3 regions of the Bradyrhizobium sp. CCBAU 11434 genome follow, and region 1 is predicted to be linked to each of the others. Evidence: predicted binding sites of a transcription regulator. Region 1 holds the regulator's gene; each other region holds the start of a gene.
What was found. The regulator HrcA, encoded in region 1, represses chaperone genes, less so after heat shock. The targets are predictions, from matches to a motif close to GTTAGCACTCNCNNNNNGNGAGTGCTAAC.
Positions count from the first base shown of each region.

Region 2: a site for HrcA is predicted at 1,840-1,868, ahead of XI06_RS04520 (co-chaperone GroES). Genes of this name have one in related genera too.
Region 3: a site for HrcA is predicted at 1,284-1,312, ahead of XI06_RS36245 (co-chaperone GroES). Genes of this name have one in related genera too.

Region 1 is NZ_LBJX01000102.1:146,895-150,168, reverse strand. Features, by position in the region: gene pncA (bifunctional nicotinamidase/pyrazinamidase) at 1-296, shown strand, start outside; gene grpE (nucleotide exchange factor GrpE) at 351-956, opposite strand; gene hrcA (heat-inducible transcriptional repressor HrcA) at 1,066-2,154, opposite strand; gene rph (ribonuclease PH) at 2,323-3,036, shown strand; gene rdgB (RdgB/HAM1 family non-canonical purine NTP pyrophosphatase) at 3,048-3,274, shown strand, end outside.
Region 2 is NZ_LBJX01000002.1:476,618-479,891, forward strand. Features, by position in the region: gene groL (chaperonin GroEL) at 1-1,435, opposite strand, end outside; gene XI06_RS04520 (co-chaperone GroES) at 1,483-1,797, opposite strand; gene XI06_RS04525 (usg protein) at 2,199-2,486, shown strand; gene XI06_RS04530 (cupin domain-containing protein) at 2,650-3,201, shown strand.
Region 3 is NZ_LBJX01000101.1:318,389-321,662, reverse strand. Features, by position in the region: gene groL (chaperonin GroEL) at 1-776, opposite strand, end outside; gene XI06_RS36245 (co-chaperone GroES) at 894-1,190, opposite strand; gene XI06_RS36240 (hypothetical protein) at 1,507-2,028, shown strand; gene XI06_RS36235 (protein phosphatase CheZ) at 2,221-2,985, opposite strand.

The DNA.
Region 1 (3,274 bases):
ACAAGGACGTCGACAGCTATTCGGCCTTCCTCGAAGCCGACGGCAAGACGACGACTGGCCTTGCTGCGTATCTGAAGTCGCGCAAGATCAAGCGCGTCTTCGTTGCGGGTCTCGCGACGGATTTCTGTGTCGCCTGGACCGCGCTCGATGCGCGCAAGGCAGGCTTTGAAGTCTATGTCGTGGAAGACGCCTGCCGCGGCATCGATACGCAGGGCTCGCTGGCAAAGGCCTGGGCCGACATGGCCAAGGCCGGCGTGAAGCGGATTCAGTCTACGGATATCGCGGTCAGCGCGTAAGGCGCACACGCCGGACCTTGAGGAGACTCGCGCAAGCGCGCTCCTCAAAATCGCTCAGTTCGATTCGTTGCTGTTCGCCGCAGGCGCAGCCTTCGCGCCGCCCTTGGCGACGCCGACCAGCGCCGGGCGCAGCACGCGCTCGCCGATGGTGTAGCCGGCCTGCATGACCTGCACGACGGTGCCCGCGGGCACCGATGCGTCGGGCACTTCGTACATCGCCTGCTGGAAGTTCGGATCGAACTTCTGGCCCAAGGGATCGAACTTCTTCACGCCGTGCTTTTCCAGCGCACTGAGCAGCGATCGCTCGGTGAGTTCGACGCCTTCGATCAGCGCGGTCAGGCCGGGATCGGCGGTGGCACGCGCTTCAGCCGGAACGGCGTCGAGCGCGCGCTGGAGGTTGTCGGCGATGTCGAGCACGTCGCGGGCAAAGCCGGTGACACCGTAGAGCTTGGAATCGGCGACTTCCTTGGCGGTACGCTTGCGCAAATTCTCCATCTCGGCGAGCGTCCGCAGCATGCGGTCGCGCGCCTCGGCGGCTTCCTTCTGCAACAGCTCGACCGAACCCGGCTCGGGATCGTCGGGCATGATGTAGGGCTTCGACACCACGGGCTCGCCGGTCGGCGCGGCCGTGTCTTCGGGTTGCCGGGTTGGATCGGTCATCGGCTGCTTCTCGAACTCGCTCAGGGGGAGGTTTTCTGGCCCGGATATCGTGCTTCGGGCGCCGAAAATCAAGCGCCCGTGATCGGCTCAAATGCCGGTCAGCCCCCTACTAGCCTCCCAGCAGGCGACTGACGATGCGGGCGGCGTAGTCCACAGTCGGGATCACGCGGGCATAATTCAGCCGCGTCGGCCCGATCACGCCCAAAACGCCGACGATGCGGCCGGCGGCATCCCGATAGGGCGAGATGATGGTGGAGGAGCCCGATAGCGAAAACAGCTTGTTCTCGCTGCCGATGAAGATCCTGACACCTTCAGCGGTTTCGGCGCGCCCGAGCAGGTCGATCACGCCACGCTTGGTCTCGAGATCGTCGAACAGCAGCCTGACACGCTCGAGATCCTCCAGCGCATGCAGATCTTCCAGCAGATTGGCGTGGCCGCGGACGATGAGCTGGCGGTCCTCATTCTCGCCGCCCGACCAGCTCGCGATGCCGGCCGAAATGACCTTTTGCGTCAGCTGATCGAGCTCGGCGCGGGCCTCGCCAAGCGCGGTTTCGAGCTCCAGCCGCGCCTCTGCCAGCGTCCGGCCGCGGATCCGGGCGTTGAGGAAATTGCCGGCCTCCGTGAGCGCAGAGGATGGAACTCCGGGCGGCAGGGTCAACACGCGGTTTTCGACCTGACCATCCTCGCCGACCAGGATCACCAACGCCTTTTCGGGTTCCAGCCTAACGAATTCGATGTGTTTCAGCCGCGCATTTGATTTTGGCGTCAGCACGACGGCGGCGGCGCGCGTGAGACCGGACAGCCGCGTCAGCGCTTCCGACAGCGCCGCCTCGACGGATTGGGCGTGGCCGACGGTCGCGAGCTGGCTCTGGATCGACTGCCGCTCGGCCTCGTTGAGGTCGCCGACCTGCATCAGGGCGTCGACAAAGAAGCGCAGGCCGAGTTCCGTCGGCAACCTTCCGGCCGAGGTGTGCGGCGCATAGATCAGGCCGAGCTGTTCCAGATCGGCCATGACATTGCGGACCGAGGCCGGCGACAGCGGCATCGCGATCAGGCGCGAGATGTTGCGCGAGCCGACCGGCTCACCGGTCGCGAGATAGCTTTCGACAATTTGTCGAAAGATGTCGCGGGAACGCTCGTTGAGCTGGGCGAGGCCTGCGCGCGGCGCGATCAGATGGATCGGATCGTGATGGGCCACAGACGGCAACTCCTCTCAGATGCTTGTAATTTGGCCATCCAGGACGGTTCTGACAAGCGCGGCGTTTGCGGGGTCGATATCAGGGGGTGAAAAAGCCTTGCTGCCCACCCTGACCCCACCTACAAGCACCGCGAACAGCCCTACCCCATGAGTTCTGGAGGATTTCCCATGCGGCCAAGCCGCCGTGCGCCCGACGAATTGCGCCCCGTGACGCTGGAGCGCGGCGTGGTCAAATATGCGGAAGGCTCCTGCCTCGTGAAATTCGGCGACACCCATGTGCTGGTCACCGCCACGCTGGAAGATCGCCTGCCGCCATGGCTGAAGGGCCAGGGCCGCGGCTGGGTCACCGCCGAGTATGGCATGCTGCCGCGCGCGACCTCCGAACGCACCCGCCGCGAAGCCGCCGCCGGCAAGCAGAGCGGCCGCACCGTCGAGATCCAGCGCCTGATCGGCCGCTCGTTGCGCACCATCGTCGACCTCGAAGCGCTCGGCGAACGCCAGATCACGGTCGATTGCGACGTGCTCCAGGCCGACGGCGGCACCCGCACGGCGTCGATCACCGGCGCCTGGGTCGCGCTGGCCGACTGCATCGCTTGGATGAAGGCGCGCAACATGGTCAAGGCCAACGTGATGCGCGACAACGTCGCCGCGATCTCCTGCGGCATCTACAACGGCACGCCGGTGCTCGATCTCGACTACGCCGAGGATTCGGAAGCCGAGACCGACGCCAATTTCGTCATGACCGGCGATGGCCGCATCGTCGAGGTGCAGGGCACCGCAGAACGCGAGCCGTTCACGCAGGACGAGTTCCTGAAGCTGATCGCGCTGGCGCAGAAGGGCATCGCGCGTCTGGTGGACTTGCAGAAACTGGCTGTCGCGTAGTCAATAGACCCATGCACCGCCGAATCACCGGAAAGCTCGTCATCGCGACCCACAATCCCGGCAAGCTCGCCGAGATGAAGGAGCTGCTCGCGCCTCACGGCATCGAGGTGGTGTCGGCCGGTGAACTCGGATTGGGCGAGCCCGACGAGACCGGCAACGACTTCCGCAGCAATGCCGCGATCAAGGCGATCGCGGCGGCGCAGGCGACCGGGCTGCCGTCCTTCGCCGACGATTCCGG
Region 2 (3,274 bases), on a different contig from region 1:
AGCCGAAGGCGTACGACTTGTTCTCCAGCACCTTGCCGACGATCACCGAGCCGTCTTCACCGGCGTTGATGGCGATCTGGCGAGCGGGAGCCGACAGCGCCTTGCGCACGATCTCGACGCCGGTCTTCTGGTCGTCGTTCTTGGTGCGCAGGCCCTTGAGCTGCTCGGAAGCACGGAGCAAGGCGACGCCGCCGCCCGGGACGATGCCTTCCTCGACAGCCGCGCGGGTCGCATGCATCGCGTCATCAACGCGATCCTTGCGCTCCTTCACCTCGACCTCGGTCGCGCCGCCGACGCGGATCACCGCGACGCCGCCGGCGAGCTTAGCCAGACGCTCCTGGAGCTTCTCACGGTCGTAGTCCGAGGTGGTCTCCTCGATCTGCGCCTTGATCTGGGCCACGCGCGCCTCGATGTCGGCCTTCTTGCCGGCGCCGTTGACGATCGTGGTGTTCTCCTTGTCGATCATCACCTTCTTGGCGCGACCGAGCAAGTTGAGCGTGACGTTCTCGAGCTTGATGCCGAGATCTTCCGAGATCGCCTGGCCGCCGGTCAGGATCGCGATGTCCTGCAGCATGGCCTTGCGGCGATCGCCGAAGCCCGGAGCCTTGACGGCCGCGACCTTCAGGCCGCCGCGCAGACGGTTCACGACCAGGGTCGCGAGCGCTTCGCCTTCGACGTCTTCGGCGACGATGACCAGCGGCTTGCCGGTCTGCACCACGGCCTCGAGCAGCGGCAGCAGCTCGTTCAGCGAGGAGAGCTTCTTCTCGTTGATGAGGATGTAGGCGTCGTCCATCTCAACGCGCATCTTGTCGGCGTTGGTGACGAAATAGGGCGAGATGTAGCCGCGGTCGAACTGCATGCCCTCGACGACGTCGAGCTCGGTCTCGAGCGACTTGGCTTCCTCGACGGTGATGACACCCTCGTTGCCGACCTTCTTCATGGCGTCGGAGAGGAACTTGCCAATCTCCTGGTCGCCGTTCGCCGAGATGGTGCCGACCTGGGCGATCTCGTCGTTCGAGGTGACCTTCTTGGAGTTCTTCTGCAGGTCCGCAACCACGGCCTCGACCGCGAGGTCGATACCGCGCTTGAGGTCCATCGGGTTCATGCCGGCGGCAACGGACTTGGCGCCTTCGCGCACGATCGCCTGGGCCAGCACGGTCGCCGTGGTGGTGCCGTCGCCGGCCGCGTCAGCGGACTTGGAGGCGACTTCGCGCACCATCTGCGCGCCCATGTTCTCGAACTTGTCCTCGAGCTCGATCTCCTTGGCGACGGTGACGCCGTCCTTGGTGATGCGGGGAGCGCCGAACGACTTGTCGAGCACGACGTTGCGGCCCTTCGGACCGAGCGTGACCTTCACCGCGTTGGCGAGAATGTCGACGCCGCGCAGCATCTTGTCGCGCGCATCAACCGAGAATTTGACTTCTTTGGCTGCCATCTGGAATTTTCCTTGGATAGTGTTTGACTGGAGGGAGAGAGGGGCTCTTAGGCCGCCTTCTTCTTGGAAGCGGGGACGTCGAGGACGCCCATGATGTCGCTTTCCTTCATGATCAGCAGGTCGACGCCGTCGATCTTGACTTCAGTGCCCGACCACTTGCCGAACAGCACGCGGTCGCCGACCTTGAGGTCGATCGGAACCAGCTTGCCGGCTTCGTCGCGGCCACCCGGGCCAACGGCGACGACTTCACCCTGGGAAGGCTTTTCCTTGGCAGTGTCGGGGATGATGATGCCGCCGGCGGTCTTCTCTTCTGCGTCGATGCGCTTGACCACGACGCGGTCGTGAAGCGGACGGAATTTCATGCAGCTCTCCTAAGCATTTGCTCAGATTGATGTTTTGAGGGTGTTAGCAATCGATGTCCGCGAGTGCCAATGCGGACATAGCTCAAATAGGACAGGAATTTTGCGGGGACAAGGGCTTCTAGCAGAAAAATCGGCACTCAGAAGGACCAAGTGCCAGAATCCCTCTCCCGTCGTTAACCGATTTCGGAGGGCTTCTTGGCACCCCCCTTGGGGACCGTATTAGCACGGGGGCGTCTCTGCTGCTAACGCATTGAATTTCAACAGCTTGTTAAACTTTTGGGCTTGAGATGGATTGTCAGTTTGCGTCACATTTCTCTCATGTGAGCGCATCGTTTCCGGGTGGCTCCCCGGGGCACGGATCAAGCCACCCCCTGTATGCGCTCCTGCAAAGGAGGTTTGGCATGGGACTGCGCGTTGGGGGCGTTTCCGAGGATTTCCGGAAACAGATGCTGGGTTACGGGCTGACGACGGCGGAAATTCTCTATCGGATGCCGGATCATCCCTCGCTGCTTCAGACTTACGTCTGGCAGAACTACGACATGTTTCCGAAATTCCCCGCGCTCAAGGATTTCCTGGCGTTCTGGACGGAGAAGCTCGACGGCCCGCTGTATTCGGTGACCGTGGCGCACTCCAAGCTGATCAAGCCGGCCGAGCTCCGCGCCGTGGACGGCGTGTTCCGGTTGAATTGACGAGAACACCGGTCTCGTAAGGTGGGCAAAGGCGCGCTCTTCGCGCGCCGTGCCCACCATATCTCTCCGATCGCACACGATAGGTGGGCACGCTGCGCTTTGCCCACCCTACGATATCTCGTTCTGTGGTAGCCTCCGCCATAACAACACGGGAGGCCGGCCCATGGCCAAGAAATCAAAATCGAAAGCAAAGTCGCGCAGCGCAGTCCAAACCGCGGTGAAGAAGCGGAGCGCGGCCAAGTCCGTTGCGCGATCATCAGCGCGCAAGACGGTGAAATCCAAAGCCCGCGCAGCGCCTGCCAAGACCTCGGCAAAGAAACCCGCGCGCCCGAAGCAGCGCATCGCCATCAGCCACCACCGTGAGGAGGACTTCAAAGCCGACGGCCTGCGTGCCTATGCCAAATACCGCGACCTCGGCATCGCCGCTGCCAGCCAGGGCCTCGCGCAAGCCCACGTCATCCGCCTGCAGGGCCCTTGCGATCCGGCGGAAGTGTCGAAGCTGCACTTCCACGACGTCGACTTTCAGATGGTCTACGTGCTCAAGGGCTGGGTGAAGACCTACATGGATGGGCAAGGCGAGACACTGATGCTGGAGGGCAGCGCCTGGACCCAGCCGCCGAAGATCAAGCACATGATTCTGGATTATTCTGACGACGTCGAACTGCTGGAGGTGATCTTGCCGGCGGAGTTCAGGACGGTGGAGTTGAAGGCTTGATGTCATTCCGGGGCGCGCGTAGCGCGAGCCCGGAATCCATTGGGCGACGGAGTCGGTGGATGAATGGATTCCG
Region 3 (3,274 bases), on a different contig from region 1:
AGCGCCTCGCCCTCGACGTCCTCGGCGATGATGACGAGCGGCTTGCCCGACTGCACGACGGCTTCGAGCACCGGCAGCATGGCCTGCAGGCCGGAGAGCTTCTTCTCGTGCAGGAGGATGTAGGCGTCCTCGAGCTCGGCGGTCATCTTCTCGGGGTTGGTGACAAAGTACGGGCTGAGATAGCCGCGGTCGAACTTCATGCCCTCGACGATGTCGACTTCGGTGTCGAGCGACTTGTTTTCCTCGACGGTGATGACGCCTTCGTTGCCGACCTTCTGCATCGCCTGCGCGATCATCTTGCCGATGGCGGCATCGCCGTTGGCCGAGATGGTGCCGACCTGGGCGACCTCGGAAGACGACGCGACCGGCTTGGCGCGCTTCTCGATGTCCTTGACGACGGCATGGACCGCGATGTCGATGCCGCGCTTGAGGTCCATCGGGTTCATGCCGGCGGCAACCGATTTGGCGCCTTCGCGCACGATCGCCTGGGCCAGCACGGTCGCGGTGGTGGTGCCGTCGCCGGCGAGGTCGTTGGTCTTGGAGGCGACCTCACGCACCATCTGGGCACCCATGTTCTCGAACTTGTCCTCGAGCTCGATCTCCTTGGCGACGGTGACGCCGTCCTTGGTGATGCGGGGGGCGCCGAACGACTTCTCGATGACGACGTTGCGGCCCTTCGGACCGAGCGTCACCTTGACCGCGTTGGCGAGAATGTCGACGCCGCGCAGCATGCGATCGCGCGCGTCTCCGGAAAACTTGACGTCCTTGGCAGCCATTGTCTGCAATCCCTGTTGTGTCGTGATGTGTCGTGCGTGGTGATGTGCGGCGGAACGATGGATGCCCGGACCTGATGATCCGGGCATGGCATTCAGCGGCCGTTCAGGCTGATGGCCCTAGGCCATCACGCCCATGATGTCCGACTCCTTCATGATCAGGAGCTCTTCGTTGTCGATCTTGACCTCGGTGCCCGACCACTTGCCGAACAGGACGCGGTCGCCGACCTTGAGGTCGATCGGGATCAGCTTGCCAGCCTCGTCACGGCCGCCGGGGCCGACCGCGACGACTTCGCCCTGGGACGGCTTTTCCTTGGCTGTGTCGGGGATGATGATGCCGCCCTTGGTCTTTTCCTCGGCGTCGATACGTTTGACCACGACACGGTCATGCAGCGGACGAAATTTGGACTTAGCCATGACGTTTCCCTTTGGAGGCTCGCTTTTTTCGAAAGCAGCGGAAGTGGGTGGCGGCGCCGCCGTCCTTCCTCTTCCCGAGGGGCGAACGGCGCGCTTAGCAATCGGTCTTTCCGAGTGCTAATAGTGCGCAGGGGATATGGCTTGGCTGCGATCCTGTCAAGCAAAGGTGGTTAAGCGATTGGTGAGGCGGATATAGGATGGTGGCATTGGAAACTTGTTCGGGGCTCGGGCGTATCAAAGGACGTCATTGCTCCGGCAGCGGTTTTGCGCTTGGCTGCGGGAGGGATGCGGCCATGGTCTTGTTCGGGGGAATGCCATGATCAGTTCAGCTCACGCGCGCACGGTTGCCAATCTGGCGGCGGCCTCTTGCCTGGCGCTGCTGTTGGGGGCCTGCGGCGGCGGCATGAGCCTGCCGTCCTTCTCTTCGTCCCAGCCTGCGCCTGAGGCCGAGCCCGGCGTCGCGCCGGAAATGCCGGCCTCGATCCGCGCCGACGAGATCGTCGGCCGCTGGGGCCTCGCCTCGTTCCAGAACCCGGCCGACCGCGCCCGCACCGAGGCAGCGGCGAGGGCCCAGTGCAAGAATCCCTACGTGATCGGCGCCGGGTCCTCCGGCGGGGTGGTCATGCATCTGGCCGACCAGGCAACGCCCCAGGAGCTGCGGCTGAAGGGCTCGCCGAGCGGCAAGAACTATATCGGCCCGTCCGGTCCGACGCCCGGCGAGCAGGACCGCGAGATCGTCTCTTTCGACGGCCGCGTCATGATCACCCGCTTCGTCGACAAGGACGCCGCCACCCGCTACGGCAACATGGTCTATGTCCGCTGCGCGCCGCGGGCGTGACCGGGGTTTCGGCCTAACCACTCGTCATTGCGAGCGAAGCAATCCAGTCTGTCTCCGCGGAGGCAGCTTGGATTGCTTCGTCGCTTCAGCGCAAAATTGCTGCGCAATTTTGTCGCGAGCTCCTCGCAATGACGAGAAACAAAAAATGCCGGCCCGAGGGCCGGCATTTTGTTTGTCTGTTTGCGCGTCCGCTTAGTCGAACAGCGCGTCGATGTCGTCCTGCGAGGCATGGCCGACGTCGCCGGCGAGCTTCGGGCCGTTGAGGAGCTTGTCGTCCTCGCTGCGAGTGTCGACCGGCGCCGGCACGTGAGCCTTGATGGCGTCGACGCCGCCCCAGATCTCCATCATCGCGTTGATGTGCTGCTCGATGAACTTCATCGTGCTCATGACCTTGCTGATGCGCTGGCCGGTCAGGTCCTGGAAGTTGCAGGCTTCGAAGATCGAGATGACCCGCTCCTGGATGTCGTCGGCAAGCCGCTTCTGCTGGTCGGCCGATTGCACCTTGGACATCGCGCTGGCCGCCTGGTCGATCGACTCGGCGGCTTCGAGGATCTGCTGGGTCGCCTGTTCGGTGCCGCCGACCACTGCACCGAGCTCGCCATTGACCTTGGCCATCTCGCCGCCGTCGAAGCTCTTGCCGTGCAGGGTCGCGATCTCGCGCTTGGTGCGGTCGATGGCGTCGTGGATGAGGTCGAGCTCGACCTTCAGCTTCTCGCACTGTTCGATCTGGGCGCGGTAGGTTTCCAGCAGCGCGCGCGTATCGGCAACTTCCTGCGCCACGACGGCATCGCTCGGCGGCAGCGCGGCTTGGCTGCTTCGTGCCATCTGGGCGCGGATCGCGCGCAGCTCCGCCATGATTTCGCTATGCATCGGGCCGGCCTCTTCAGTCACGTCTAAAACTGGCATCTCGCCACCGGCGATATCCTCGACACGAAAACGCTTGCGGTGAACAGCCATCAGGATACTCCCCCCACCTCACTCACGCGTCTTTGTAGACAGAAGCAATTTAACACGAGGTTCACGTCAGGAACTGTTGTGCAGCCGCGCGCGACGGCGCGCAAACGCACGATTAACCATGAGGCTTTGCCTTTCATCGAAAATAAACGCTGATCGGGAAATTGCAGCGTTGCTCGCGACGTGGTGAATCGAAACGCCTGATCTGTTTACCAAACGCAACGGAGTTTGCTCTTTATTGACCACGTCGGGGACGCGAAAAATCAGCCAGCGCGTTCGGCGGCGAATGCAA